DNA from 2 places in the Exiguobacterium sp. s145 genome. Region 1 is predicted to be linked to the other one. Evidence: riboswitches for the same ligand, from Rfam matches in the RefSeq annotation. Region 1 holds a riboswitch; the other holds the start of a gene.
What was found. Region 1 has a riboswitch for S-adenosylmethionine ahead of KNQ07_RS08955 (methionine ABC transporter ATP-binding protein). Riboswitches for the same ligand answer to the same signal wherever they lie in the genome.

Region 1 (15,079 bases):
GCCACAGATTCATATGTTCTTCCTGCGACAGACGTGTTGATGTTTGATGATTGTTCAAATCGGCCAATTCCTCGATCTGTTCCAGATCATATCGATCATGGGCAACGACTTTCAAATCTGTTGATACAACACCTGCGACACGTAAATCATGAACAGCACTGACAACTTCTGGTACAGACTTGTAAATCCCGACGATTCTCATGGATAGTTCCCCCTATAGGTGCGTGATACTATACTATTAGCCGAAATCACCCAATCAGAAACGTCTTTTCAGATGTCATTTTGATTACTGTTCTTCTTTCATCTCTTCTTTCGCTGCCGAAAACTTCCGTTTCAGTTTTAACGTATTCGCCGAAGATCCGTCGAAGCGAGGTGGTGCTTCTTCTCCTTCTACGAATTCCATCCGTTTGACGATAAAATAGGCACAGCCGAAATTGCAATACTCGTACAAATAATCCGCCACGTGGGAGATTTTTGTATCGAAGGTTGCTTTTTCGTGATTGTCCTCATAAAAACCGCGGAGCCGCAACTGTCCGTGCCCCCAGTCTCCGACGATATAATCATATTTCTCGAGAACATCACTGAAACGTCCGATGAATGCTTCTTCGTTGAATCCTTCTCTTTTTTCTTCCACGATTTCATATCTTTCACGATTGACTTGTATCATTTTTCCACCCCCTGCTTCCTTTATCTTACCATAATCATACTTGAAAACGAATCGTCAGACAGCAGAAAACCGTCCTCGCACGTGGCGTGGACGGTCTGTCGGTATCAATCAATCGGTAAAGCGGCTTTATTTTTTTTCGCAGCGTTGACCTGTTCGTCGGCATGATACGACGAACGGACAAGCGGACCGGCTTCACAATGTGAAAAGCCTTTTCCGAGCGCAATCTGCTTGAGTTCGGCAAACTCTTGTGGTGTGTAGTACTTGATGACATCCAAATGTTTTTTCGTTGGTTGCAGGTATTGACCGATCGTCATGATATCGACGTCATTGGCACGAAGATCGTCCATCGTTTGCAGGATTTCTTCCCATGTCTCCCCAAGACCCAACATCAGACTTGATTTCGTCGGAATTTCAGGAGCCAGTTCTTTTGAACGGCGCAGGAATTCGAGTGTTCGGTCGTATGTCGCTTTCGCCCGGACAGTTGGTGTCAGACGGCGAACCGTCTCGATGTTATGGTTCATGATGTCCGGTTTGGCTTCAATCAGCGTCTGCAACGCCTCGAAGTTCCCACCCATGTCGGACGGTAAAACTTCAATCGATGTTTCCGGGTTCATGCGACGGACTTCCCGTACCGTCTCCGCATATACCCCTGCCCCGAAATCATTTAAATCATCACGTGCAACCGCTGTAATGACGGCATGCTTCAGATTCATCAGACGAACGGATTCCGCTACGCGTTTCGGTTCTTCTAAGTCAAGTTCATTTGGACGTCCTGTCGTCACGGCACAAAAACGGCAGGCCCGTGTACAAATGCTTCCAAGAATCATGAATGTCGCCGTCCGGCGAACCGCCCAACACTCGTGAATGTTCGGACATTTTGCTTCCTCACATACCGTGTGAAGCTTTTTTTCACGCATCATACTTTTGAGTTCTGTGTAAGTCTCATTCGTGTTCAGCTTGATCTTCAGCCATTCTGGTTTACGTTGTATCTCTCTGCGTCCCATGAATCGGTTTCCCCCTTTATCCGTAAAAAAACTGACCTGATTTCTGTTACAGTATAACAAATATTCAGTGTTTGCGGATGGGTAATTCACCAAATTCTGACTTCTCCGATAGGCGATCAAAGAGCAGATCCCGTAACAATTCCGGCATGAAATATTCTTTCGGCATTTCTTTGATTTCCGGAAATAAAGGACCAAATGTAAACATATCCGGAAGGACCACGGTGTAATGTTTCGCATCGTCCAGATGTTGCCGGTTTCCGGCATAATGCATCTTGCCCATCAGCTTTCCCCGGAAGCCGAGTCCGCGGACTTTTAACTGTTCAAAGCGGTTCGTATCGACTTCGGCGATGAATTGTTTTAATTCTTTTCCGGTCATCGTCACCTTACACGGATTGATCGGATGCGGACAAAGCCGGTGTAAATCGTAAGATGAGACCGGTCCCGGGGACAATGAACCGAGGAGCATGCCGGCCGGCACACAGGCGAGGTCCGCCTGACACCAATCGCGCATCGTATCAGCGAGCAGCTGCGTGAACGGCGATGGATTAAACCAGTCATTCGCTAGACCTGATGTCCGGCCAATCGGTTGTTTCATCTGACGTTCCGCCAGATATTGCTCTTTATCAAGCAGAACGGCTGTCGCTTCGTCCGCCGAATAAGACTCGAGCGGATGGAGAACCGCTTCTTTTTCGCCCGTATCCGTATTCAGATAAATCTCACCTGCATACTGTCCGTGTTTTCCTGCCTGGGCAATCAGTACACCGTTCCGGACGACGCCGTCATCGAGAACATGATGCGTATGCGATCCGATGATCAAGTCCAGTTCTGGGAACCGTTCCGCCAAGTCTTCATCCTGATAAAAACCAAGATGACTCAGACAGATCAGCACATCAACCTGATCCCGCAATGCTTCGATTTCGCGGGCCGCTGCTTCGAACGGATTTTCAATCGACCAGCCGAGTAAATCATATAATTCATAATACGGCGCCGTCAGTCCAAAAATACCGACTTTCCCCGTCGGTAATTCCTGAATCATACCGGCTTTGGCGAATGGGGCCGACAAGTTCGAGACAAGCACCGGGAACGTCGCATCGCTGTATAGTTCCGCCAGCCAGTCATGTGGAAACGTAATGCCCTCGTTGTTTCCGATCGTGACAGCCGTCGGCGATAATTCGTTTAAGAGATGGGTGTTAATTTTTCCTTGCGTCGCTTCCGTTGCCGGAGCAACCCGGTCGGCATGATCTCCCAAGTCAAAGACGAGGGAGTCATATGTCCGGTGTTCTTTCATAAACGACATATAGCGAGGCCACATATCAAAGTGTGAATGCAGATCGTTATAATGAATGACGTGTAACTTCACGCTTAAGCCTCCTCCAGGTATTAAAACAGTGAAATTTGCCGTGGCGCGAGCGATTCATAATCGAGACCTAAAATCTCGATGAGACGTTTCGCATTCGGTACGGCATCCCCTGCCGAGTTGTTATTAAAGAAAACATACACGTCTTTGGCCTGTTCGGCAAGTGAACGGATATGTAGGGCCAACTCTTGTAATTCTTCTTCTGAATAGCGGTATAGACACCGGACTTTCCGCCAGTCCTCGCTGCTTTGTCCAGGCTTTTTCAGCCATCCGGCGACGTTCCGGCCGTGCAGACGTACAAATGCCGTCTCCTGTGTGACGACCGGGACGAAGGGCACCGATCCGTCTTCCGTCTGCGGCTCGTCACAAATCGTATGAATGAACTGATGCTCGGCCAAGAACCGGAGCGTTCGTTCCTGATAGGCGTCCGAATACCAGGACGGATTCCGAAATTCGATTGCGACGGGGAGGCCGGCAAGCGACTTCCGAATCGTCTGAAGATATTCAAGATGTACTTTGCTGACGTCAAACCACGGTGGCAGTTGGACGAGAATCGCGGCAATCTTGCCGCTTTGCCGCATCGGCTCGATCGAGGCGAGATACTGTTCAAAGATCGGACCAAGTGGATCCTTGTTTTCCCGGTCATGACCGCTCATCGCCCGGTGGACCTTGACGATGAACCGGAAATCATCCGGTGTTTCCGAAACCCACTTCTGATAGTTGCGTTCCGGCTGAATCGCATAATACGTTGAATCGACTTCGACTGCCGGAAAGTGTCCCGCATAAGCGGCGAGCTTCTCTTTCCGATCCTGTGGTGTCGGGTAGAGGCTGTCATGATCGCCCCAACCGGTCACGCCGACATAAATCATCCTGCTCCCTCCGTTCCGTTTTCTCTGCTTATTGTTCATCATAGCATAGCGGAATCGGGAATTTCTTCTTCAAGACTCTTCTCGGAAAACACGTGTGTTTTTCATATAAAAAACAAGCAATTCCTTCCTACTCCTTGAAAAATAAGGAGGAAAAATTGCTTGTTTCATGATTCCACTGAGGGTTATAAGAAGTCGGTTCGCATCCGTTTATACGTCAAAGCGATGCAACCGGAAGCAAAGGTCTGTTGATCTACAAGCTGTAAGGACAACGGTTGCTCAAACAGCGGAAACATTCGTTTCCCTCCACCGAGTAAGACGGGATAGATGACGACATGATAACAGTCCACCAAATCCAAACGGATGGCTTCCGCGGTAAGGGTCGCCCCGCCGATCGCAATCTGTTTACCCGGTGCCTGCTTTAATGCCGCGAGTTCCTCGGCAAGCGGCCGGGTCGCAAGACGGGCATTGCCCTCGACGGCCGTCAACGTTTGCGAGAAGACGACTTTTTCAAGGGCCTGCCATGTTTTCGCATACTCGATGATGATCGGTTCATCTTCCTGATCGGCTGTTTCCCAGTAGTGCATCATCTCATACAGACGACGGCCGTACACATGGGTATCAAATGCTTTTTCATAATCATTGAAGTACTGATGCAGTTCCGCATCCGGTGACGCAAAGGCGATGCTGCCCGACGCATCCTCGATGTAGCCGTCGAGCGAGACTTGAAAGGAATAGACGATATCACGCATGATGACTCCCTCCTTTTTCAATCCTTTACCCGTTTCATCCGGTCATAAAAAAACTCTCTCATCCAGAGATGAGAGAGCAGAAACATTATCCGATTGAACCTTCCATCTCAAACTTGATGAGACGGTTCATTTCGACCGCATATTCCATCGGCAATTCTTTTGTGAACGGCTCGATGAAGCCCATGACGATCATTTCAGTTGCTTCTTCTTGTGAAATCCCGCGGCTCATCAGGTAGAACAATTGCTCTTCCGAGACCTTCGATACTTTCGCTTCGTGTTCAAGCGAAATGTTGTCGTTGAGAATTTCGTTGTACGGAATCGTATCTGATGTCGACTGGTTGTCCATAATCAACGTGTCACATTCGATATTCGAACGTGCGCCGGTTGCTTTACGGCCAAAGTGGACAATCCCACGGTACGTGACTTTCCCACCGTGTTTCGAAATCGATTTCGAGACGATCGTGGACGACGTGTTTGGTGCGAGGTGAATCATTTTCGCGCCTGCGTCCTGGTGTTGTCCTTTACCAGCGATGGCGATTGATAATGTCATACCGCGTGAGCCTTCCCCTTTAAGGATGACGGCAGGGTATTTCATCGTCAATTTCGAACCGATGTTACCATCGACCCATTCCATCGTTGCGCCGGCTTCACAGATTGCACGTTTCGTAACGAGGTTGTAGACGTTGTTTGCCCAGTTTTGGATTGTCGTGTAACGGCAATACGCATTTTTGTTGATGAAGATCTCAACGACCGCCGAGTGAAGCGAGTTCGTTGTGTAGACCGGTGCTGTACATCCTTCGACGTAGTGAACCGATGCTTCTTCGTCAACGATGATCAACGTCCGCTCGAATTGACCCATGTTTTCCGAGTTGATCCGGAAGTAGGCTTGAAGCGGCGTATCCATCTTGACGCCTTTTGGTACATAGATGAACGATCCACCTGACCAAACCGCTGTATTGAGGGCAGCGAATTTGTTGTCTGTCGGCGGGATCAATTTACCGAAGTACTCACGGAATAAATCTTCGTTTTCTTTCAGTGCTGTATCTGTATCTTTGAAGACGATCCCTTGATCTTCCAGCTCGCTCTTCATGTTGTGATAAACGACTTCTGATTCGTACTGTGCCGAAACACCTGCAAGGTATTTTTGCTCAGCTTCCGGGATTCCGAGTTTATCAAACGTACGTTTGATTTCTTCCGGTACTTCATCCCAAGATTTTTCAGCACGTTCTGACGGCTTAACGTAGTACGTGATGTCATCAAAACGAAGATCTGATAGATCGCCGCCCCATGCTGGCATCGATTGTTCGTTGAAAATCTTAAGTGATTTCAGACGGAAATCAAGCATCCATTGCGGTTCTTCCTTCATTTTCGAAATCGTCTCGACAACTTCTGTCGTCAAGCCGCGTCCTGAACGGAAGATCGAGATATCGCGATCGTGGAAACCATATTTATAATCGCCAATTTCAGGCATGTTCTTAGCCATGTTCGTTTCCTCCTCTTACTTACTGACCGAAGTTACTTCCCTTCTTCGACGCCGCGTTCGAGCGCCTTCCAGGCAAGTGTCGCACACTTGATTCGTGCCGGGAATTTTGTCACACCAGACAGTGCTTCGGCATCCCCGAGATCAAATTTCTCATCGTCGTAGTCTTTTCCTTGAACCATCTCGGAAAAGACGTTGGCGAGTTGTAATGCTTCTTCGACTGTTTTTCCTTTGACGGCCTGTGTCATCATCGACGCAGACGCCATACTGATCGAACATCCTTCACCGTCGAACTTCGCATCTTTGACGATATCGTCTTCGATTGCGAGCTGCAGACGGATTGTGTCGCCACATGTCGGATTGTTCATATCGATTGTCACACCACCGTCAATCGCACCACGATTGCGGGGCGTTTTATAGTGGTCCATGATCACTTGACGGTACAAGTGATCGAGATTGTTAAAATCCATGACTGAAATACTCCTTCGTTTGGCGAAGTCCTGTCACTAATGCGTCTACTTCTTCCTTTGTATTATACAGGTAGAAGCTGGCTCGTGCCGTAGAACTGGCTCCAAGCCAGCGCATCAGCGGTTGCGCGCAATGGTGACCGGCACGGACTGCGATTCCTTGCATATCGAGAACCGTCGCGACATCATGCGCGTGGACATCACCGAGATTAAAGGTGACGAGACCAACACGTTCTTCCGGACCGTAAATCGTCAGTCCTTCGATGTCACGCATTTGTGCCATCGCATACTGAGCGAGCTCACGTTCGTGGGCTTCGATGTTACCGAGTCCGACTTGTTCCAAGAAATCAATCGCTGCCGATAAGCCGACTGCGCCTGCAATAATCGGTGTTCCTGCTTCGAACCGGTACGGAGAAGGTTTGAACGTCGACTCTTCCAGCCCGACGTAATCAATCATCTCACCGCCGAATTCAACCGGCTCCATCGCATTGAGCAATGCTTTTTTACCGTACAGGACACCGATGCCGGTCGGTCCGCACATTTTGTGAGCGGAAAACGCGAGGAAATCACAATCGAGATCCGTAACATCAATCTGCTGATGCGGTGCGCTTTGCGCTGCATCGACCACCATGACGGCACCGGCAGCATGGGCGAGTTGCGTGACTTCTTTAATCGGGTTGATCGTTCCAAGGACGTTCGAAACGTGGGCCATTGCCACAATCTTCGTCCGATCCGAAATCTGTTCTTTGACCGCTTCGATCGTTACACGACCGTCTGCCGTCAAATCCACATATTTCAGTTTCGCTTTTTTCTTTTTCGCGACCTGTTGCCACGGAATGAGATTCGCATGGTGTTCCAGGTACGTGACGACAATCTCGTCCCCTTCTTCCACATGCTCCATTCCGTAACTTGAGGCGACGATATTGATCGCTGTCGTCGTCCCGCGGGTAAAGATAATCTCTTCATGGTGTTGCGCCTTGATGAAACGACGTACGTTCTCACGCGCACCTTCGTACGCATCCGTCGCTCGTGTTCCGAGCGTATGGACGCCACGGTGCACATTCGAATGAACCGTCTTGTAGTAGTTCTCAATCGCCTCAATGACGACGAGCGGCTTTTGTGACGAAGCCGCACTATCTAAATAGACGAGTTTCCGGTCATTAACCTGTTGGTCAAGAATCGGAAACTGATTGCGGATGGATGCATCGATTCCCATATTAGTTTACTTTCCCTTCGATCACTTGGACGAGGCGTTCTTTGACAGAGTCAATCGCGAGTTCCGAAACAACCGGTTGTAAGAAACCGTGAACGACGAGGCGTTCTGCTTCTTTGCGTGAAAGACCACGGCTCATCAAGTAGTAGAGTTGAAGTTCATCGACACGACCGACAGATGCCGCGTGTCCTGCCATGACATCATCTTCGTCAATCAAGAGGATCGGGTTTGCGTCTCCCCGTGCCTTTTCAGACAACATGAGGACACGTTCCGTTTGGACACCGTTTGATTTTGAAGCGCCATGGTGAATCATTGATGTTCCGTTAAAGATCGATGTCGCTGAATCTTTCTGAACACCGTGAATCAAGATGAAACCTTCCGAACCTTTACCAAAATGGTCTGTCCGGACGTTGAAGTTTTGTTTTTGCTCGCCACGACCAACCGTTACGGCTTTCGTGTCCGAGAACGAATCATTACCGACGAGGTGTGTTTTCGTTTCCGTGATCGTGTGTCCGTCATTCATGTGACCGAGTGCCCATTCGAGCTTCGCGCCTTGTTTGACGACACCGCGACGGTTCATATACGTCACAGCACCTTTCGCAAGCGTATCGACGCCTCCGAAAAGAACTTTCGCATTGTCTTCGACGAAGACTTCTGTCACGACGTTGACGTTATGGGCTTCTTCGCCGTAAGAGACGAAGTTTTCGATATACGTCAGTTCACTGTCGACATCTGCGATGATGATCGCATGGTGGTACAACGCACCGCCTGTTTGTTCCAGCGTATAGATGGCCTGCATCGGAACAGTCAACTTCAAGCCTTTTGGTACATACAGGAATGTACCGCCGTTCATGAGTGCTGCGTTGAGTGCTGCGAGACGATCTTCGTTGACATTGACGCCTTCTGTCATGAAGTATTTCTCGACGAGCTCCGGATGGTGCTTCATTGCGTCTTCAAGCGTCGTGAAGATGACGCCGTTCGTCGCTTCGCTGTTTTGCGCGTGGACGAGTTGTCCGTTACGCGTGATCAGCATATGGTCACGGTTTTCACCGATCAACGATTCGATATCCGGTGTCAAACCAGTTACCGTTTCGAGATCTGCTGTACCTTCTGTGAAGTTCCAGCCACCGATTTTAATTTTTTCTACTTTTGGCAATGCGAGCGTCGGGGCAAGATCAAGTGCATCTTGACGCTTGGTAATCATCCAAGCCGGTTCCCCTAAGCGAGTCGCACGTTCTGCCACTGCCTCGCGATTTACGGCAAGATTCAGTTCTACAGTCATCATGCTTCCTCCCTCGTCTTACGCTTTTGTTTCGATTTCGACTTCTTCGATGCCGAGTTCTTTTTTAACCCAGTCATAACCTTCTGCTTCGAGACGGTGAGCAAGTTCTTTACCACCAGACATGACGATTTTTCCGCCCATCATGATGTGGATGAAATCAGGCTCGATATAGTTCAAGAGACGTTGATAGTGCGTGATGATCAAGCAGCCGAATTCAGGTGAACGCATTTCGTTCACACCTTTTGCGACAACTTTAAGCGCATCGATATCAAGACCTGAATCGATTTCGTCAAGGATGGCGATCGCTGGTTTCAGCATCGTCATTTGGAGAATTTCATTCCGTTTCTTCTCTCCGCCCGAGAAACCTTCGTTGAGGTAACGGTGTGCCATTTCGCCCGGCATTTCGAGAAGACCCATTTGCGCGTCGAGTTGACGGATGAATTTCATGAGTGAGATTTCATCGCCTTCTTCGCGGCGTGAGTTGATTGCTGAACGCAGGAAGTCTGAGTTCGTCACACCACTGATTTCGCTTGGGTATTGCATTGCAAGGAACATACCTGCTTGCGCACGTTCGTTGACTTCCATTTCGAGGACGTCTTCGCCGTCGAGTGTGACTGATCCTGATGTCACTTCATACGTCGGGTGACCCATCAATGCAGATGCGAGTGTTGATTTACCAGTCCCGTTTGGTCCCATGACCGCGTGGATTTCGCCGCCTTTGATTTCTAAGTTGACGCCTTTCAAGATTTCTTTGCCGTCGATTGCAACGTGTAAATCTTCAATCTTTAAGTGTGAAGCCTTCATGTAGAATCCCTCCATCTATTCATTTCGTGTCTGACGATTCAGTTCACGAGAGTTACTAATTTAGTATCATTCTAATCTTAATGAATCATACCACATTATTCAAGCGTCATCGCTCATGGTTTTTTCTCAAAACCGAGCCTTTTAGTGAGAATGACTTTAAAGTGAGACGACTTCCTTCTCTTCTTCCGGTTTCGTTTGACGATGAACCCGCTGTGACAGTAAGAGCAGTGGTATTCCGAGAACTGTCAAGAGGGCTAAAATACCGAAAATCGGCAGCGGACGTTCCGGTCCAAAATAAAGTAACAATTGTCCGCCGATGACCGGTCCGACCGATTGACCAATCGATGTCAAGCCCATCGCCCCGAAGTAACTTCCCCGTAATTCCGGTGTCGCAAAGCTGTCCGTTAAAATGTCCGTCATCGTAAACATCATCACTTCCCCGCATGTGAAGATGAACATCGCGCCGATCATCAGCCAGACCGTACCGGCCGTTCCCATGACGAATAATCCGACGGCAACGGTCGCAATACCGACCGTGATCGAGACGAGCGGTGATGTCTTGACACCGAACTTCATGATCGGGTACTGAACGACGAGCACGGTGATCGCGTTAATCGTAATCAACAAGGCAAACAGACTCGTTCCCCCGGACAATAAGGTCGTCGTCGTTAAAAACTGCGGCAACGTCGAGTTGAACTGACTGTATCCGAAGACACCGAAGATGATTCCGGCGAGTGCGAACGTAAAGGCGACGTCGGTCTTCAGCAGACGGACCGTTGCCCCGAACGACACCTTTTTCCCGCCGTGACTTTCCGTGATCGGATGACGCCGGAACAGGATGAAAATCGCGACGCCGTAGCCGAAGTAAACGAACGCCGTAATATAGAAGGTAACCGCCGTATTGCCGGCACTGAGCAACAAGGCGATCCCCGGTCCGATCGCAGCTGCAATATTGATGCAGGTGTAACGGATGTTAAAGACGAACAGCCGGTTCTTTTCATCGGTCGTATCACTGATCAACGCCCGGGCGGACGGTTCGAAGATGGACCGGAAAATACCGTTTAAGGCACTCAGGATGAAGAATGCCCAAAAGGTCTCGACCTGGGCCAGTCCGATAAAGACAAGCACAAAACCAAACGTTCCGCTGAGCATCATCGTCCGGCGGCCGTAGCGGTCGGATAATGTCCCGCCGACGAAACTCATGACCAGACTGGCGATGGCCGAGATACTGAGGATCCAGCCGACATCAACCGGACTGAATTTCAGGACGACCGATAAGTAAATCGCAAAAAATGGCATCGTGATGAAGGTTCCGAGCCGGGCGAAAAACGTCCCGAGTAACACGCCGACTGTCAGTGGATGAAGCTGTTTCAAACGTTGCATGGAAATCCCCCTTTCGCACAAAAAAATAATGCATTCTTCCATTATATAGGAAGAATGCATTCATCGAGCAGATTATTTACTGACCGGTACGACCGCACCTTTGTATTCTTTTGTGATCCAGTCCTGGTTCTTTTTCTCGTGGAGAATATCGAGCAATGTTGTGACGCGTTTGTCTTTTTCATCGCCGTCACGCGTGACGATGATGTTGACGTACGGTGAAGACTCATCTTCCAGTGCAATCGTATCTTTCAACGGGTTCAACCCGTTGTCAATCGCATAGTTCGTGTTGATGAGGACCGCGTCGCCTTCGTTGTTTTTGTAAGCTTGCGGTAAGAGTGACGCTTCGATGTTTGTTTTGAACTTGATGTTTTTCGGGTTTTCCGCGATGTCTTTGAGCTGTGCATCGGTTGTTTTACCGTCTTTCAACTTGATCAGTCCTTCGTTTTGAAGGAACGTCAAGACACGTCCGCGTTCAGCGACGTTTGAGCTCGTTAAGATCGTTGCACCTTTTGGCAATTCATCCAAAGACTTGTATTTTTTAGAGTAAACACCAAGCGGTTCGACGTGAACGCCGCCGGCACTCGCGAATTTATAGTCTTTGTTTTCTTTTTCCTGTTGCTCCAGGTACGGCACGTGTTGGAAATAGTTCGCATCGATTTCTTTTTCAGCGAGTGCTTTGTTCGGCAGGACGTAATCCTGGAACTTTTTGATTTCGAGTTTATAGCCTTTTGCTTCATATTCTTTTTGGACGTGCTCGAGAATTTCAGCGTGGGGAACGTTTGACGCTCCGATGACGAGTGTTTTTGAATCGCCACCGCCTGATGAAGATTCTTCTCCACATGCTGCAAGACTGACTGCTAAGACCGATACGGCTGCTGTGCCGACGAATTTTTTCCAAAGTTTCATGAATGATTCCTCCCAAGGTTAAATAAGATAGGTGTTACCGTTTATCGATGGCTTTGACGAGCAGGTCACCGATAATTTGAATGATGAAGACGATGACAAGAATCAACAGTGTCGCGATGACCGTGATGTTATTTTGTGAACGCTGGAATCCTTCGATGAAGGCCATGTCCCCTAGTCCACCACCACCGGCTAACCCGGCCATTGCCGTGTAACCGACGAGTGCGACAAGCGTAACGGTGATTCCTGAGACGATTGCCGGCAAGGCTTCCGGAATCAGGACTTTATAGATGATTTGAAACTTCGTTGCTCCCATCGATTCAGCCGCCTCAATGACACCCTTATCGACTTCACGAAGCGCCAGTTCGACCATCCGGCCGTAAAACGGTGCTGCACCTAGAATTAACGCAGGTAGCGCAGCCGTTGGTCCTAAGAATGATCCAACGATGATTTTCGTGATCGGGATCAACAGGATCAATAGAATGATAAACGGGATCGAACGGAAGATATTGACTAAAAAGCTGAGCACGGAATACAGTGTCCGGTTTTTAAACAATAATTCTTCGTTCGTCGCATATAACAACAGACCGATTGCCAGTCCAAGGACAAACGTTGCAAGTCCCGCAACGGCCGTCATATAGATCGTACTGCCTGTTGCTTCCCAGACCATATCCCAATCTACATCTGCAAAAAATGTACTCATCGGTGATCCACCTCCACTTCAACGTCACTCGCTTGAAGTTTGGCGATGACCACTTGTGCTTCCTCTTCCGAACCGAGCAACTGAATGAACAGCGTTCCGAGTGCCCCGTCCTGCATCTGTCCGACGTTTCCGCCGATGATATTGAATAATAAGTTCGAGTCTTTCATGACTTCGGCCAGGATCGGACTTTCCGCCGTCGAACCGACGAACGTCAGCTGGACGATTTTTCCGGTCGGATAGCGCTCGCGTAATTTCGCAAACGTCAATTCGTTTTCAGATGGTGACGTCAATTGTTTGACGAATTCTTTTGTCATCGCCTGTTTCGGGTGACGGAACACTTCTGCGACCGGTCCCTGTTCGACGATTTTCCCGGCTTCCATGACGGCGACCCGGTGACAGATTTTCTGAATGACATGCATCTCGTGTGTGATCAAGACGATGGTCAGTTTTAATTTTTTGTTGATGTCGACCAACAACTCGAGGATCGAGTCGGTCGTTTTTGGATCCAGCGCACTTGTCGCTTCGTCACAGAGTAAGACGTCCGGATTGGATGCCAGTGCCCGGGCAATCCCGACCCGTTGTTTTTGTCCACCTGACAGTTGCGACGGATAAGCGCCTTCACGTCCGTCGAGTCCGACGAGCTGAATCAGTTCGGCAACCCGTTCTTTACGACGGGCTTTCGGATAACCGCCGAGCTCAAGCGGGAACATGATGTTTTCTTCGACTGTCCGTGACCAAAGCAGATTAAAGTGTTGGAACACCATTGAGACGTTTTTACGGACGCCCCGTAATTCTTTTGGTTTGAGCGCCGTCATTTCGACACCGTCGATTTGAATCGAGCCGCTCGTCGGTGCCTCAAGCATGTTCAGCAAACGAATCAGTGTTGATTTCCCTGCCCCTGAATAACCGATTATTCCAAAAATTTCACCGCGCTCGATTGACAAGTCGACATTGACGACGGCTTCAACCGATCCGCGCTTCGAGCGATAAATCTTTCCTACATCCTGTAAGCGAATCAATACGGTCCCTCCTAAACATAAAAAAAGTGCGCACGTTTTAGAGCAAACGCGCGCACTTTTTCAGTACACAAAACCATTTGCTCTCATCTTGCAGACAATCGTCTGCTGGAATTAGCACCACTTCGGAATAAATTCCGCGGTTGCCGGGTTTCATCGGGCCAGTCCCTCCACCACTCTCGATAAGAGTTATCGGTATTTAGTTATTTTTAATATAATCTGAATATTAGCAGGGGTTATTTTGCTTGTCAAACAGTTTTTTCTGAAACCGGTTGAAGCAGACTGAAAGCACGTGCCAAATCTTCTTTCAAGTCTTCCGCGTCCTCAAGACCGACCGAGATCCGAACGAGACCATCTGTAATTCCGAGTTCTGCGCGACGCTCTGCTGGAATCGACGCATGCGTCATCCGTGCCGGAACGGAAATCAAACTCTCGACCGCTCCAAGACTTTCAGCCAATGTGAAGAAATGTGTCGCTTCGACGAGTTTCTCCGCATTTTCTGCTGAACCGACATCAAAACTGATCATTCCGCCGAAACCGGTCGCCTGTTTCTGTTGTGTCGCGTGACCCGGATGTGATGCCAGTCCCGGATAGAAGATGTTTGAAACGACGTCCTGTTCCTGTAAGAACTGAACGAGATCGTGTGATGTTTCTTCGATTGCATCCATCCGGATACCAAGCGTCCGTAATCCACGGACGAGCAGGAAGCTGTCCTGCGGTCCAAGAATACCGCCGGTCGAGTTCTGGATGAAGTGAAGATCTTCTCCGAGCTCGTCGCTGTTGACAACGACAAGTCCGGCGACGACGTCCGAATGACCGCCGATGTATTTTGTCGCGCTGTGCAGCACGATATCTGCGCCGAGAGCGAGTGGTTGTTGCAAGTAAGGTGTCGCGAATGTGTTATCGACGACGAGTTTCAAGTTGTTGCGTTTCGCGATCTCAGCAACTGCTGCGATATCTGTAACTTTCAACAACGGGTTCGTCGGTGTTTCGACATACAGCATCTTCGTGTTGTCTTGCACCGCAGCTTCCGTCGCCGCGAGATCCGTCGTATCGACGAACGTCACTTGGATGTTGAACTTCGGTAAGACACGCTGCATCAAACGGAATGTCCCGCCGTAGACGTCATCTGTCATGACGATGTGGTCGCCTGATTCGAGCAGGTTGAACACCGCGTGAATC
Region 2 (15,079 bases), on a different contig from region 1:
GCATGCTTCCGCTGCTTCAATCAATCCCGGTGGAATCTCACGGAGCGATGTCTCGACGAGCCGGGCGAGAAACGGGATGGCAGCGACACTCAGACTGACGGAAGCCGCTGTCGGACCAATCGTGTTATCGAGTAATAATTGTGTCAATGGAATCAACGCGACGAGCAGGATGATGAACGGTAACGAACGGACGATATTAACGAAAAAGTCCAAGATGCTGCGAACGAAGACGTTCTGGAAAAACAATCCGCGGTCCGTGATGAACAACAAAATCCCGAGTGGAATGCCGACGATGAGAGCAAAGCCCAGTGAAATTCCGACCATTAAGGCGGTCTCACCTAACGCTTTCGCAAGCTCCGGTAACATGATTTCAATGCGTTCAAGCCACATCCTGGATCACCTCAAGCGTGTGAAGTTGTTCTTCGAGCCACGTCAAGGAACGGTTCACGTGAAGGGTCGGACCGGTCAAACTGACAATCAGCACTCCGAAAGCGACGTTCTGGATATAGTCGACCTTACCGTGGAGGATGCTGACGGAAATATCAAACTGTTTAATTGCTTCCGATAACGTACTTTCACCGGTCTTTTCACCTGTGAATTGCAGGCGGATAATTTTTCCCGGTGTCGTTCGCAAGATCCGTTCCGGTAACTCGATCTGGAGTGCCGTATCGACATAATGTTTCGTGACATCATGTGCCGGCTGACTGAACAGGTCGTATGTACGGGCGACTTCAACGACTTCACCTTGCGCCATGACGGCAACCCGGTGACAAATCTGTTTGACGACATCGATTTCATGGGTAATGAGAATGATCGTCAGGCCAAGCCGTTCATTCAAGTCTTTCAGCAGTTCGAGAATTTGCAGCGTCGTGACCGGATCAAGAGCGGACGTGGCTTCGTCACATAACAGGACGCTCGGATTATTCGCAAGGGCACGGGCAATCCCGACCCGTTGCTTTTGACCGCCGCTGAGCTGACTCGGGAAATTCGTCTCGAAGCCTTCAAGCCCTACTAGGGAGACGAGCTCTTTAATCCGTTGTGGGAAGTCAGTCCGTTTGACGCCGGCAGCCTTTAAAGCGAAGGCGATATTGTCGGCGACATTCCGGGATTGAATCAGTTGAAAGTGTTGAAAAATCATCCCGATGTTCAATCGCAGTTCGCGTAAGCTGCCTTTTGAGAGATCCGACAGATTGATACCCGATACTTTAACCGTTCCTTGTGTCGGTGTCTCCAGTCCATTGATCAGACGGAGCAGGGTGCTTTTTCCGGCACCGGATTCACCGATGATGCCAAAGATTTCACCTTGTTGAATCGTTAAATTGACGTCGCGTAATGCAAAGATTGGTGTCCGGTCACGAACGAACCGTTTGGTGATCCCTTTAAATTCAATCATCTGTCGTTTCCTCCCTATACAAAAAAATCGCTTTTTTCCAGTTAAGAGCAACCAGAAAAAAGCGACGAAGTGTAAGATTTCGTAACTTATCTCTCAGAATGAAACATTCTGTAGGATGTGGCACCGTTCCTTAAAGGTGGTTGCCGGACGTCGTTGGGCCTAATCCCTCGGTCGCTCTCGATAAGTAGATATGCTGTTGGGACTTACTGTAACGGAAATCATTCCCATTTGTCAAACGTTTTTTCAGAATTATTCCGCAACGGTCTGACGAAACAGATTCAATTGACCAATCCGTTCTGCCGCTTCGACCAATCGTTCGGCGTCGGCAATCAGACTGATCCGGACGTAACCTTCCCCGTATTCGCCGAAGAAATGTCCCGGTGTGACGGCGACATGCGCTTCGTCGAGCAGGTGATCGGTAAAGCTTTGGGACGTGTAGCCGGACGGGACCGGCAACCAGACGAAGAACGAACCGCCCGGGATCGGTCCGTCCCAACCGATTTCCTGTAACTTTCCGAACAAGGCATCACGCCGGGCTTCATACAGAGCGCTCAGTTCGCGGACACACGTCTGATCGCTTGAAAGAGCGACGGTTGCTGCCTGTTGAATCGGTGTGAAAGCACTGACGTATAAGTGTTCCTGGTACGTCTCGATACTTGCGATGACGGACGGATTCCCGATGGCGAAGGCGATTCGGAAACCGGACATGTTAAAACGTTTCGATAATGAAAACAGTTCGATTCCGACGTCTTTTGCGCCTTCCGTCTGGAGGAAACTGCGGGTCGGACCGTCGAAGCTGATTCCGCCGTAGGCGAGGTCGTGGACGACGCAAATGTCGTTCGCATCAGCGAAGGAAACCGTTTGCTCGAAGGCTTCCGCTGTTGCCGTCGCCCCGGTCGGATTGCTCGGGTAGTTGAGGAACAACATCCGGGCCCGTTCGACATCTGTCGTATCAAGTAACGTGTAGTCAGGTAAAAAGGCATTTTCCGCAAGGAGCGGCAATGTGATCGGGTAAGCTCCGGCAAGGGCGGCGCCGGATAAGTAATCCGGGTATCCGGGATCAGGAACAATGACACCTTCACCGGGATTGACGATCGTTTGCGGTAAAGCGACGATACCGGCTTTGCTGCCGAGCAAAATGGCGACTTCAGAGGCCGGATCGATGTTTACGCCAAACTCTGACTGATAAAAATCCGCGACAGCCTGTTTGAGGAAATCGTGTCCGCGAAACGGCGGGTACTGGAGGTTTGAAGCGTCATTGATCGCTTCTTTCAAGGCATCCAGAATATGTACGGGTGTCGTCTGATCCGGTGTTCCCTGACCAAGCGTGATGACGTCATGACCGGCAGCCTTGACGGCACCGATCCGCTGGGCGAGCTCGGCAAAGACCGGAGCGGGTAACCGATCAATCGCAATAGATGGGGCGAAATGTTTCATCTGTCTTCCTCCTTGTTGGGTATTGTCGTCAAGGATAACGAATTTTCAGAAAAAAGAAAAGAGTTTTTTAATAATTGCTGATAATTGTTGAACTACCTCCACCTTCGCTTCGCTTAGAGGTGGAGGATTCCTGAGTTATCCGACCTAACGGTCGAAAATTGATCAGGCTAACCCCGTCGTCCCGACGGTTGAAGAAGCTAAGATACGTTCAGCTTCTCGTTTGAGATTCAATCCTGCGTTCACATCACGATTATGGTGGATCCCACAATTCGGACATTTCCATTCTCGCAAGCCTAGATGTTTCACGTCCTTGTGTTGATGACCGCAACTCGAGCAGAGTTGACTTGATGCGAAGGTCTTTCCGACCTTCACGACGGTTTTCCCATACCAGTCCGCCTTGTATTTGAGCATGCGGAAGAACTCCGACCAACTGACGTCTGAGATGGCTTTGCTTAACTTGCGATTCTTCTGCATGTTCTTCACCTGCAAGGTCTCGATGCCGATGACGTCGTGGTTTTTGACGATCTCAGTCGATACCTTGTGCAGGAAGTCAGTGCGCTTGTTGGCAATCTTCTCGTGGATACGGGCAACCTTTCGCTTCTGCTTCTGATAGTTCCTCGCCTCGGAAAGCTTGACTTTTTTATTCAGAGCGACGCGTTGACGACTGGAGAGCTTACGCTGTTCGCGTACCAGTTTCTTCTCAAGTGTTTGGAAGTAACGATCGTTCTTGTACATCGTTCCGTCCGACAGGGTGGCGAAGTTTTTGAGTCCGACATCGACGCCGATGGACGAACTGGTTTTCGGCATTTCGTGGATTTTCTGCTCGACGAGCAGGGAAACGAAATACTTACCTGAAGCGTGGCGTCTAATCGTGGCATTTAAGATACGGCCTGTGATCTGTTTCGAATAGGCGAAACGTACCCATTTCAGCTTAGGAAGTTTGAGCTTTTTGCACACAATCGAGACTTCAGGAAGTTGAGACTTGCCCTGTATGTTGGTCTTGTACGACTGGACGGGGTTTCGCTTCGACTTGAATCGAGGGCGTTCATTCTGCTTCTTGAAGAAGCGGTCAAACGCATCGGCAAGGTATTTGACGCTCGTTTGAACAGATGTACTATCGACTTCTTTCAACCAGTCGAATTCCTGCTTCAACAAGGGAATTTCTTTGGAACAAGAGCCGTAGGACAGTCCTTTTCCAGTGGTCTTGTACGTTTCATCCCACTTCGCCAGGAAGTGGTTGAAGACGAAACGCGAACAGCCAATCGTCTTCGCGATCAGGATTTCCTGCTCTTTTGTCGGATAGATTCTGAATTTGTAGGCCTTGTGCTTCAACACCATTTTTCACCTCCTTTGAAGGGAATATACCCGAAAGACAGGCTGGCGATTCATCTCCCACTTTCACTTCGTTTAGAAGTGGGAGTATTCTCGCCTAATTTTGGGAAAAAGAACCGATGGCTTTCGTGTTTTTGATACACTGAACTAGAATACGATTGAATCACAAAGGAGATGATGGGATGAATCGGGCCTGGTGGAAAGAAGCCGTTGTCTATCAAGTGTATTGGCGCAGTTTTAAAGATTCGAACGGAGACGGGATGGGCGATTTACGCGGAGTAATTGAAAAACTCGATTACATCGCTTCCCTTGGTGTCGATGTCATCTGGTTAAATCCCTGTTATACATCACCGGATGTCGATAACGGATACGACATTTCGGATTATTACTCGATTATGCCGAAGGCGGGAACGATGTCGGATCTGGAAGAACTGATTGCGTCCGCCCATGAACGGGGACTGAAACTGATTCTTGATTTGGTCGTCAATCATACGAGTGATCAACATACGTGGTTTAAAGAATCCCGCAGCAGTCGGACAAACGAGAAAGCCGATTGGTACATTTGGCGGGACGGGGTCAAAGGAACGCCGCCGAACAATTGGCGGTCGTATTTTGCGCCGAGCCCTTGGACGTGGGATGAGACACGCCAGCAGTATTACTTCCATTCCTTTGCATCGGAGCAACCGGACTTGAACTGGGAACATCCTGCAGTCCGGCAGGCTGTGTATACGATGATGCGGTGGTGGGCCGAGAAAGGAATCGACGGCTTTAGGATGGATGTCATCAACCTGATCAAGAAACGGGCGACGTATGATGATGTCGCAGATCCTCTGAATTTATCCTACTTAGGGAACCAGCCGGGCATTCATGAATTCTTGCAGGAGATGCACCAGGAAGTACTGGCGGGAACCGATCTCTTTACCGTCGGTGAGATTCCGTTCGTCGGCCCGGAAGACGGGTTACTGTATGTCGGTGAGGAACGGAATGAGTTGCGGACGCTGTTTCACTTCGAAGTCGCGGATGACATGGAGACGATGGATTTACCGCGCTTCAAACAAATCCAGAAGCGTTGGTACGAAGCGCTTTATCCGAGCGGAGTCGCGTCACAGTTTTTGAATAACCATGACCACACCCGTCAGGTGACCCGGTTCGGAAGCGAACGGTATCGTGTCGAAAGTGCCAAGCTACTGGGCTTGATGCTGCACACGTTACCGGGCATCCCGTACATTTATCAGGGTGAAGAAATCGGCATGACCGGCATTCGTTTTTCTGATCCCGAGTCTTATCAGGACGTCGCATTTCGGAATCAATACGCCGAACGGATTGCCGCCGGCGAATCACCCGGAACCGTCCTGTCCTCGATGCAGTTGCGGGCGCGAGATAATTCACGGACACCGATGCAGTGGAATACCGGCAAAGCAGCCGGATTCACCGCAGCGACGCCATGGATGACGGTCAATCCGAACTACCGTGACATCAACGTCGAAACAGCGGAACAGGATCCGCATTCCGTGCTGGTGTTTTACCGGCAACTGATTGATTTACGGAAGACTCATCCGGTCATGGTTTACGGAGGTTATCGTGATCTGGCGATTCAGGATCCGTACCTGTATGTCTATGAACGGGTCCTGGGCGGAGTGGTTTGGCGGATCGTCTTGAACGTCCATGATGAACCGGTGACGACGACGTTTGGTTTACCGGAAGAACAGTTGATTCTGACGAATTATGAGACCGCGGACATCAATCGATTGGCACCGTACGAAGCCCGATTGTACCAATATGAGATGCCTTAACTGGCGGCGACGGTCAACAGAAAAAATCCGGACATCTTCTACTCTTCATTTCTAAATGAGGAGCAGGAAATGTCCGGATTTTTTTGAACCAGCTGATTTTTTTACGTATAGCCGTTGCGCTTTTTCGAGGATAAGAGCTGTTCGAACCGGTCGACTGCCTGGCGCATATCGAAGCTTGGTGCGACGACGAGCGGTCCGTGACCGACTGCCAGGACGTCCGGTGTCAATTCCGTCAACTGATGTGCCGATTGGAGGGCGACTTCCTTATCCCAGGTCGCAAGTGACGGGAAGGGGAACTGCCAACGCGTGTCCCCCGAAACCGCCAGACCACCTTGGGTTTGGAAGGCGTCACCGGCAATCAACGTCCGACTGCCTTCATGCCACAGGGAGATGGAACCCGGTGTGTGTCCCGGAGAAGCAATGACACTTAAACTGCCGATCTGTTGACCGCTTTCGAGCAACCGGTCCGGACGGGTTTTGATGTTTTTTGGAATGCCGCCTTTCAGCGGTGTCGTCTCGCCTTCGCGCAACGACTCATCCCCGCTGAGGAGAGCCGCATCCCGGTAACTGATCGAGACTTCGGCAAGCGGGAAAGCACTTGCTAAAAAATCAAGGGATCCGACGTGATCGGCATGTGCATGAGTCAGGATGATGGACTGTAACGGTTTGTCAAACGACTTGATGACGGAATAAATCGCTTTGGAATTCAGTGAAATCCCCGTATCAATCAGGGTGAGGCTGTCCGCTTCTTCAAATAAGTAACAGTTGACCGGGAAGAAGGACGGCGTTGTTTGCAGTTGATGAAGTCGTTCGATCGTCGAAATATGCATCCGATTACACTCCCTCGTCATAATATACACTTCTGTTTTAGTATCGCCTGTTTTAGTACAGACGTCTACAAAAAAACTCCCTCTCGTGAGGGAGCAAATGTGTTAATACGTCACTTCGAAAACGGCTCCGGCATGTTCGGAATCGTCCCCGTCTGCTGCTGTCGTGACCAGTAGACGGTCTTCGTACAGAATCGGACAAGTCGGGTTCGAAACCGGGAAATCAATCTGGGCGAGTTTTTCACCGGTTTCAAGATTCCAGCGTGTTAAGCATGATCCGGCATAATGGGCGATGAAGACATGACCTTCCGTGTCTTTGGTCATACCATCCGGGAAACCGTCTTCGTCCTCTAAGTCGATGGCCACCCGGCGGTTTGTCAACGGTTGATCCGCAGCATAGTCGAAGGCATAGACTTTTTTCGTCGGCGTATCGATGTGATAGAGTGTCTTACCGTCCTCGGACCAAACGAGTCCGTTCGAGTTCGTTAAGTTTTCGAGGAGGACATCGACGGAACCGTCATGACGCAGACGATAGAGGGAAGCGGTCTCGCCGTCCTCTTCATTGATACTTCCGGCCACATACTGACCCGATGGATCAAGTTTCCCGTCATTCATCCGGTCGGAGTCAGGAAGCGTCAATTGGGTTTCCAGTGAGAGGTGTCCTTCCTTTAAATCAAACGTTCCGAAACCATGTGCCGACGTGACACGAAGGAAATCCGGCGCATCCGTCAAAGCGATCGAGGTGATGGCACTTGGTACTTGGTACGGTTTTAAAGCCTCTGTCGTTAAATCATATGAAAAAAGAAGCTTGCCCGGAATATCGACGAAATAAAATCGTTTGGTTTTAGCGTCATAGACGGGCGACTCCCCGGTCTTACATGCAACATCAATAAAAAGTGAAACTGTCATCTGATTTCCCCCTACATCTACTATGATCTCTAATAATTACCCGTGAATGAACTCGAGGTGCAATTGGAACTTCACATCACTGCCGACCAGAACACCTCCGGCTTCGAGCGCGACGTTCCAGGTGAGATTGTAGTCTTCCCGTTTGATCTTCCCGTCGACTTCAAAACCGGAACGTGTATTACCCCAAGGATCAACACCGCTGCCTTCATACTCGACCTTAAACGTTTCTGTCCGCGTAACATCCTTAATCGTCAAATCACCGGTCACTTCATATTCGTCACCGGAGTGTTTTTTAAACGAAGTCACACGGTAAGTAATGTTCGGATACTGCTCGACATCGAAGAAATCAGCTGATTTCAAATGTGTATCGCGGTCCGCACTGCGTGTGTCTATCGTAGCGACCGGAATCGTTACGACAGCAGAAGCGTTTTCCAAATCATGTGCTTCTCCACTGACATCGAAGGTAAAGTCACGAAACTCTCCTTTAACCTTTGAAATCATCATGTGTTTGACTGAGAATGTGATGGAGCTGTGGTCCTGATCGAGTTGATACGTAGCCATATTCGGTTCCTCCTCATGTTCAAGTCACTTTTCGTCATGCCTTTTATTGTTCCTTTTTATCTCGATTCCAAAACATACAGCGGAAACAAAAATAAGTCTTGCACCGCATCCAAGCAGAGCAAGACTATCAACGATTCCAAGGAATCGATTAGCGGCTTTTTACCAGCAAGTTAACGGCTTCCTTAACCAATTCCTCCGTCTGTCCTTCGCCGGATTGTTCGGCTTCTTTGACACACTCGATCAGATTGGAGCTGACGACGACACCAATCGTCCGGTCAATGGCGGAGCGGGCAGCCGACAGTTGCGTGATGACATCACGGCAATCCTGTCCTTCTTCCATCATTCGCAAGATACCGCGAAGTTGTCCTTCGATCCGGCTGACCCGGTTCTTCATTTTACGATCGTAATCCATTCATTTTCCTCCATTCTAAGATGCAATCCGTCTGTTCGATACCTTTATGCTATGCCCATCACGGTATTGCTGTCAATCTAACCGCTTTTTTCAGCTATATTTTTCAGTGGAATAGGGAATATGGATGTGGTGGACAAAAAAATGAAATAAAGTGAAAAACTAAAACGATTTTGCGTCAGCTTGCGTATACTATATGATAAGGCTGACTGATCACCAAGGAGGAGAAGGATGCATACTCAATCCGATGAATCGCTTTATCATCAGATGCGCAGTGGAGATGAACAAGCTCTCGAAGTACTGTATGACAAGTATGAAAGACTGTTGTTCTCATTCGCTCATCGCTTTACGAACAATGATCGTTTATCAGAAGAAGTCATCCAGGAAGTCTGGATGAAGATTTGGAACGGACGGGTCGATTTTAATACCGATAAAGGAAAGTTCTCCTCTTGGATATTAACGATTACCCGCAATGCAGCGCTCGACTGTCTGAGACGCGAGAAACGCCAACCGACGATTGAAGTCGAGGAGCGGGACGGCGGATATGATGAACCGGTCGAACGGACGGTCATGCAGCGGGAAACAGCGACGGAAGTCCGCGATGCCGTCAATGAACTGAAACCCGATCAACAAGAGTTAATTGAACTCGTTTATTTTAAAGGTCTGACACAACAACAAATTTCAGATCAGCTTAATTTACCGCTTGGAACGGTGAAAACCAGAATAAGGAGTGCTATCCAGGCACTCCGGAAATTACTAGACGGGAGGGAACGTTGATGGAAGAACGTTGTCATGATTTAATCGATTACTTCAACGGAACATTATCAGCTGCCGATCGCGACGCGTTCGAGGCACACTTGGCGACTTGTGATGACTGCAAACAGGCGCTCCAAGAGATGCAAGACTTGATGCTGCCCATCGCGGAATCACTTCCGGAACGACCGATACCAACCGGCATGAAGTCAAGAATTCTCGGTGAAGTCCTTGGATCGACGAAACAAGGACAAAAACCGGTGCAAGCAGCAGTTGAAAAACCGGCTGTAGAGGAGACGCACTTGTCTGACCTCGACGCAGTACGATCGAAGAAAGAGAAAAAACGGTCTGTGCCGCTCGGATGGTTGATGAGTATCGCAGCCGCCTTGATCCTGTCACTTGGTGCCAACGCCTACTTCTTGTCGCAAGACGAGTCTTCTCCGGCGGAAGAGTTTGCGATGGACGAAGTCAAAGGAATGGGCAACTTTGAAAGTACGGCCTCAATTAAGGGGTCAAGCATGATTTTTACAAAAGATGATCAGGAATTCATGCTTGTCCAACTGAAAGATTTACCGCCGCTGAAGAAGGGTGAGTTGTATCAACTGTGGACGATTCAAGGTGATACGCCTCGTGCGAACGGGGTCATCGAACAGGACGGGGAAGCGGCAGCTGTCTTCCCGATCAAAGGAGACGGAACAATTGATGCGGTCGCCATCACAGTCGAACCTGAACCGGATTTAGAAAAACCGACCGGCGAAGTCGTGGCTTCCGTCGCGTTATAACAATCAGTGAATGAGAGATAACAGTAAGGGATGCGATATCAACAGCATCCCTTTTTTTGTTCGTTTTTCGAGTATATCCGCCTCTTTTAGAAAAAAGCACACGCATTCTAATGAAATTTCTTCAGAAGACTGAAAAAATACCGGTAAGCAGACGATACTAATAGGAATGTCAGTCAAAAAAGAGAGGCACTTATCATGAATGAATGGATCACCTTAACGAAACATTACGAAGAGACATTGGTCATCCTATCGGTCATCGTGGCCATTGTCGGATCCTATGCCTCACTTGAATTAAATCGCCGGTTGGCAAAAGCCGTATCTTTAAAGAAAAGAGCATTGTTCGTCTCCTCCTTGACGATGGGACTATCGATTTGGGGCATGCACTTCGTTGGGATGGGCGCATTTGAGCTGGCGGTACCGGTCAAATACGATTGGGTGCTGATGTTTTTGTCGATCATACCCGCCGTGACGGCTGCCTGGATTGCCTTTTATCTTTTATATTATTCAGAGTTGACGCGAAGAAAAGTCATCATCGCCGGAACGTTAATGGGGACGGGAATCGCCATGATGCATTATCTTGGTATGGTTGCGATGCAGTTCGATGGGGATGTCCGCTATGATGCGGCGTTATTCACGTTATCGATTGTGATTGCCATCACGGTCGCTTATGTCGCTCTCCTGTTGCTGTATATGACACGGCATGTCGATAAAAAACGAATTTTGATTCCCGTTGCCATCTTAATGGGGTTTGGTATTTCAACGATGCACTATGTCGGAATGCTCGGGACGACGTTTTGTGTTCCCGGTGCTTCGGGAGTGGACGTCTCAGCCAGCCCCGTCACATCAAATATCTTAAGCGACGTGGCAGTTCCAATCTTTTTAATCGTTCTGTTGATCGTCGGACTGTATATTCATCTTGAACGGCGGGCCTTACAGATGATGGCATATACGGATCATTTGACCGGATTGCACAATCGCCGTTGGCTGGATCATCATATGTCAAAAGTCGACGGACAATACAGCCGGACGAAAAAGCGGATGACGATGGCGTTGCTCGATCTGGACGGGTACAAATGGATCAATGATACATTCGGCTTTGATCAGGGAGACATCGTCATTCGGCAATTCTCGGACCGGATCAAAGCGTTACTTCAAGAAGATGAAGCTTGTATCCGTTACAATGGAACCCAATTTTTCCTGATTCAAAACATCCATCCCGATCTGCTCGAAGAGGCCTTCACGGATGTCCTGGAAGCAATCCGGCAACCGATTTTTCTCGACGGGCAGGAGATTCATTTGACTGCGACCATCGGCATCATCGTTCCGAATATTACGGATACACTGGAAATGCGGATTGGTCAAATGGAAAGCGCCCTGCGTGCAGGGAAAAATGAAGGACGGGACCGTTTTGTCATCTACGATGAACTGCTCCATTCGGATCGCCGGGAACAACAAATCGTCGGTTCCCTCCGTCGGGCCATGACGGACTTTAAAGAGTTTAATCTCGTCTATCAACCGAAAATTGCGCTGGCAACAGGCAAGGTCGAGCAGGCGGAAGTCCTGATTCGCTGGAATCATCCGAAATTCGGTTTCATTTCACCGGCGGAATTCATTCCGCTCGCTGAAAAGTACAGTCTGATCCATCGGCTGACCCAGTGGGTACTGCAGGAAACTGTTAAGCAAATGGAAGTCTGGCGGGAAGAGGATCACTTCATCCGTCAAGTCTCCGTCAACCTGTCAGCGATGCATTTCCGGTCGGAATCGCATAATTTGATGATCAAGGAAATCGTTCATCATTCGTTGAAGAACGGCGGAGAATTGCAACTTCAACTGGAAATTACGGAGACATCCGTCATGGAAAATCTGGAGCGGGCCTTATTGATGCTCGGAGAATTGAAGCAATTGAGTTTGACGATTGCGCTCGATGACTTCGGGACAGGACTGTCCTCGCTGACGCATTTAAAGCATTTACCGATTGATATCTTGAAGATTGATAAATCATTCATTGATGAAGTACCGCATGATGAGCGGGGAACGGCGATTACCGAAATGATCATCCAGTTGGCGAAGAGTCTTGGGATTGAAGTGGTGGCGGAAGGCGTCGAGACGCTTGAGCAGCATGAATTCCTGAAACGACTCGGATGTGACTATGGGCAGGGTTATTATTACAGCCGTCCGGTCAAGGTCAAGGATCTCGACCAGCAGACGATTGAACGAACTGTCCTGGATGTGGGCTGACAGCACATCCGTTCAATCCAATCCGTGTCTTTTTACGTATACTGGATAAGCACACGAGGAATATGTGTGCGATCATGGGGGACGCAATGGCTTCGTGAACGAATTCCGGGCAGGAATTTGTTCGACTTGTGCAAGATGCAGACAGAATCGCCGTACATTTCGATGGTTGCTCAGCTCTCTACTCAATCCAGTACCTGTCTGTCCATCACACTACAAAGGCAGCTTTCCACAAGGGAAGCTGCCTTTTTTTATCGTCTTACCGGTTGGCTGTCAACTGGCAGCCGGTCTGATCGGTAACGAGGACGTTCGTATTAAAGTATTGACCATCACTTTTTAGGATCAATGATTTTTTCTCGGGATTATAATCAAGCGTCATTTCCTGATCGAGAAAATGGCTCGACCACCGTTTAACGAGGACCGGTCCGACGTTTGAATCAATCGTCATATCTTCGTCCGCCGCCCCTTCGACGAGCCGGATGCTGAAGATGCCGGAGTTCCCGCAACCGCATCCTTCCGTATCATAATAAAGATGCAGTTGACCGGGAGTATCCCCGCGTAACTGGTCGATGCGTGCCAGAGCCGTTTCTGTAAATGTGATATGCATGACATTCACTCCTTTGACTTCATTATACGCCGAACCGGGCAGAAAATAACGTTAGTTGCTCACGCGCATTTGCCGGCGCATCCGGACGAGCAGGAAGACATACCCGGCAAGCAGGACGACGACGCTTCCGAGAACGACTGTGTCAACAAGCCCGTTATCTGACTGGAAGTTAATTGCAATGTAAGCCCAGACGAAGACGAGCGGGTAAATCGGATCGCGGTTAAAGAACATGAACAACAAGGCCAGGATTACACCAACACCAAGCATGATCATCGTCCAGCCGGCATCTCCGATTCCGAGCCATGAGTTGATGTTTTCGGTATCGATCGTCAAGAAGATATTGGCGATGGTCGCAACGGATACCCAGCCGAGGTAAAGCGAGAACGGCAATTTAAAGCGTAAGGCTTTTGTCTCGCGGTCGATTTTTGAGTAGATCACAATCAGTGAAACGAGAAGACCGACGATGACGACGACCGACAGCGGGAATAACTTGTATGAGAACGTAACAATCCAACCGGCATTGAACAGACAACTGATCAGGAACCACGGTCCAATTTTTTTGGCGATATCATGTTCCTTGAATTTCGGAATCGTCTGCATGATCAACCAGACGAGCAAGACAAGATAGATAAGTCCCCAAATCGAGAAAGCATAACCTGCGGGTTTGAAATAGGTCATGATCGTGTCCGAAATACGTCCTGTCTTTCCACCGTCAAGCGCATTGACGGCAATCGTAAAAATAAAACCAAGCCAGTTGAGCCAAATCCATTTGTTTTTCAATACAAAAACCTCCTTTAATCTCTAAAGGAGGTTTACCCGGATATTTGACTCTTTAGACATCAGCGTCGGCTCGTCGGATTTAAGAACGACATGCCGATGGCCGGGTTACCGGTATGTGAGCCGAGGACAGGCGTTAAGTTATCGATGCGAACCGTGACATCAAACCGCTTTTCGAGATTCGTTTTCCACTCGAGCGCCAAATCGTAGGCAGTTGCATGGAATAACGAAACATCAGTGACCGTTCCGCTCTCAAGCATTTCAACGAGATGGTCATAAATCTTCCCATGCGCTTTCTTGAACGTTCGAACCGTCTGATACGGTACGATTTTCCCTTCTTCGAAATGAAACAGAGGCCGCAATTGAAGTAAGTTACCGACAAACGCCTTCGTCGAGGAAATGCGTCCGCCTGCCTGCAGCTGATCGAGGTTCGCGACCGTGAACTCGATATGATGATCGAAGCGGCGCTCTAAAATATACTGCTCGATCTCTGTGACTGCCATTCCATCTGCTGCGAGTTGCATCGCTTCCGCAAGCAATTGGCCCGCCGGATAGATGCCACAACGGGAATCGATGGCAATCAACCGGAATCCGGCAATTTCAGCCCCTTGAACAGAAGCGTTATACGTCCCGCTCAGCTCGCTTGAAAGATGGATCGCAAAGCCGATATCATACTGCTCTTTTAACCGTTCATAGTGTTCCGTGAACGTACCGATCGACGGTTGGCTGGTCGTGACCTTATGTTTCGCATCGATCCATTGATAGACGGTCTCGGCCTGGACATCGACACCGTCCGTAAAACTTTCACCGTCTTTCATGACGAGAAGAGGGACGACGATTAAGTTTTCGTGCTGAGAAATCGAATCGGGTAAAATCGTCGTACTGTCTGTAATCCATGCAATCTTCATGCTGTCTCCTCCTTGTTTTAGTACCTGGTATTAATTGTAGTTGTAAGCGTTATCGCTGTCAAATGAACCTTTAAAAATTTGAAATATTTTAGTTGATTAACTGACACAATACGCTATAATCGGTACGTGATTAGTAAACTTGAAGTCGTCTTATACTAAACTGTTATTTAGAAAGGAGGGCGTGGATTGCGGACGATCGGAAACAAAATCAAAAATCTGCGTCTTCAAAAAGGCTTGACGCAAGAGGAGCTTGGCGAACGAACGGACTTAAGTAAAGGATACATTTCGCAAATCGAACGGGAAATCAGTTCACCGTCGATTGAGACGCTGTTCAGTCTCCTGGAAGTACTCGGCAT

Region 2: linked by a shared signal. The riboswitch ahead of KNQ07_RS14340 (methionine ABC transporter ATP-binding protein) and the one ahead of KNQ07_RS08955 (methionine ABC transporter ATP-binding protein) in region 1 are both predicted to bind S-adenosylmethionine.

Annotation. Positions count from the first base shown of each region.
Region 1 covers NZ_JACSMV010000009.1:43,126-58,204, forward strand. The annotation lists gene KNQ07_RS08885 (general stress protein) at 1-202, opposite strand, end outside; gene KNQ07_RS08890 (YutD family protein) at 287-667, opposite strand; gene lipA (lipoyl synthase) at 772-1,761, opposite strand; gene KNQ07_RS16315 (bifunctional metallophosphatase/5'-nucleotidase) at 1,736-3,031, opposite strand; gene KNQ07_RS08905 (DUF72 domain-containing protein) at 3,052-3,897, opposite strand; gene KNQ07_RS08910 (dihydrofolate reductase family protein) at 4,080-4,646, opposite strand; gene sufB (Fe-S cluster assembly protein SufB) at 4,732-6,129, opposite strand; gene sufU (Fe-S cluster assembly sulfur transfer protein SufU) at 6,162-6,596, opposite strand; gene KNQ07_RS08925 (cysteine desulfurase) at 6,586-7,809, opposite strand; gene sufD (Fe-S cluster assembly protein SufD) at 7,811-9,088, opposite strand; gene sufC (Fe-S cluster assembly ATPase SufC) at 9,107-9,892, opposite strand; gene KNQ07_RS08940 (MDR family MFS transporter) at 10,049-11,275, opposite strand; gene KNQ07_RS08945 (MetQ/NlpA family ABC transporter substrate-binding protein) at 11,348-12,181, opposite strand; gene KNQ07_RS08950 (methionine ABC transporter permease) at 12,216-12,881, opposite strand; gene KNQ07_RS08955 (methionine ABC transporter ATP-binding protein) at 12,878-13,900, opposite strand; SAM riboswitch class I at 13,981-14,086, opposite strand; gene KNQ07_RS08960 (bifunctional cystathionine gamma-lyase/homocysteine desulfhydrase) at 14,146-15,079, opposite strand, start outside.
Region 2 covers NZ_JACSMV010000025.1:3,212-18,290, forward strand. The annotation lists gene KNQ07_RS14335 (methionine ABC transporter permease) at 1-390, opposite strand, end outside; gene KNQ07_RS14340 (methionine ABC transporter ATP-binding protein) at 380-1,393, opposite strand; SAM riboswitch class I at 1,477-1,580, opposite strand; gene KNQ07_RS14345 (aminotransferase class I/II-fold pyridoxal phosphate-dependent enzyme) at 1,643-2,830, opposite strand; gene tnpB (IS200/IS605 family element RNA-guided endonuclease TnpB) at 2,993-4,168, opposite strand; gene KNQ07_RS14355 (alpha-glucosidase) at 4,345-5,955, shown strand; gene KNQ07_RS14360 (MBL fold metallo-hydrolase) at 6,057-6,785, opposite strand; gene KNQ07_RS14365 (SMP-30/gluconolactonase/LRE family protein) at 6,888-7,691, opposite strand; gene KNQ07_RS14370 (YceI family protein) at 7,728-8,252, opposite strand; gene KNQ07_RS14375 (metal-sensitive transcriptional regulator) at 8,401-8,664, opposite strand; gene KNQ07_RS14380 (RNA polymerase sigma factor) at 8,893-9,438, shown strand; gene KNQ07_RS14385 (anti-sigma factor) at 9,438-10,196, shown strand; gene KNQ07_RS14390 (putative bifunctional diguanylate cyclase/phosphodiesterase) at 10,392-12,434, shown strand; gene KNQ07_RS14395 (iron-sulfur cluster biosynthesis family protein) at 12,691-13,038, opposite strand; gene KNQ07_RS14400 (TspO/MBR family protein) at 13,090-13,818, opposite strand; gene KNQ07_RS14405 (DegV family protein) at 13,878-14,723, opposite strand; gene KNQ07_RS14410 (helix-turn-helix domain-containing protein) at 14,910-15,079, shown strand, end outside.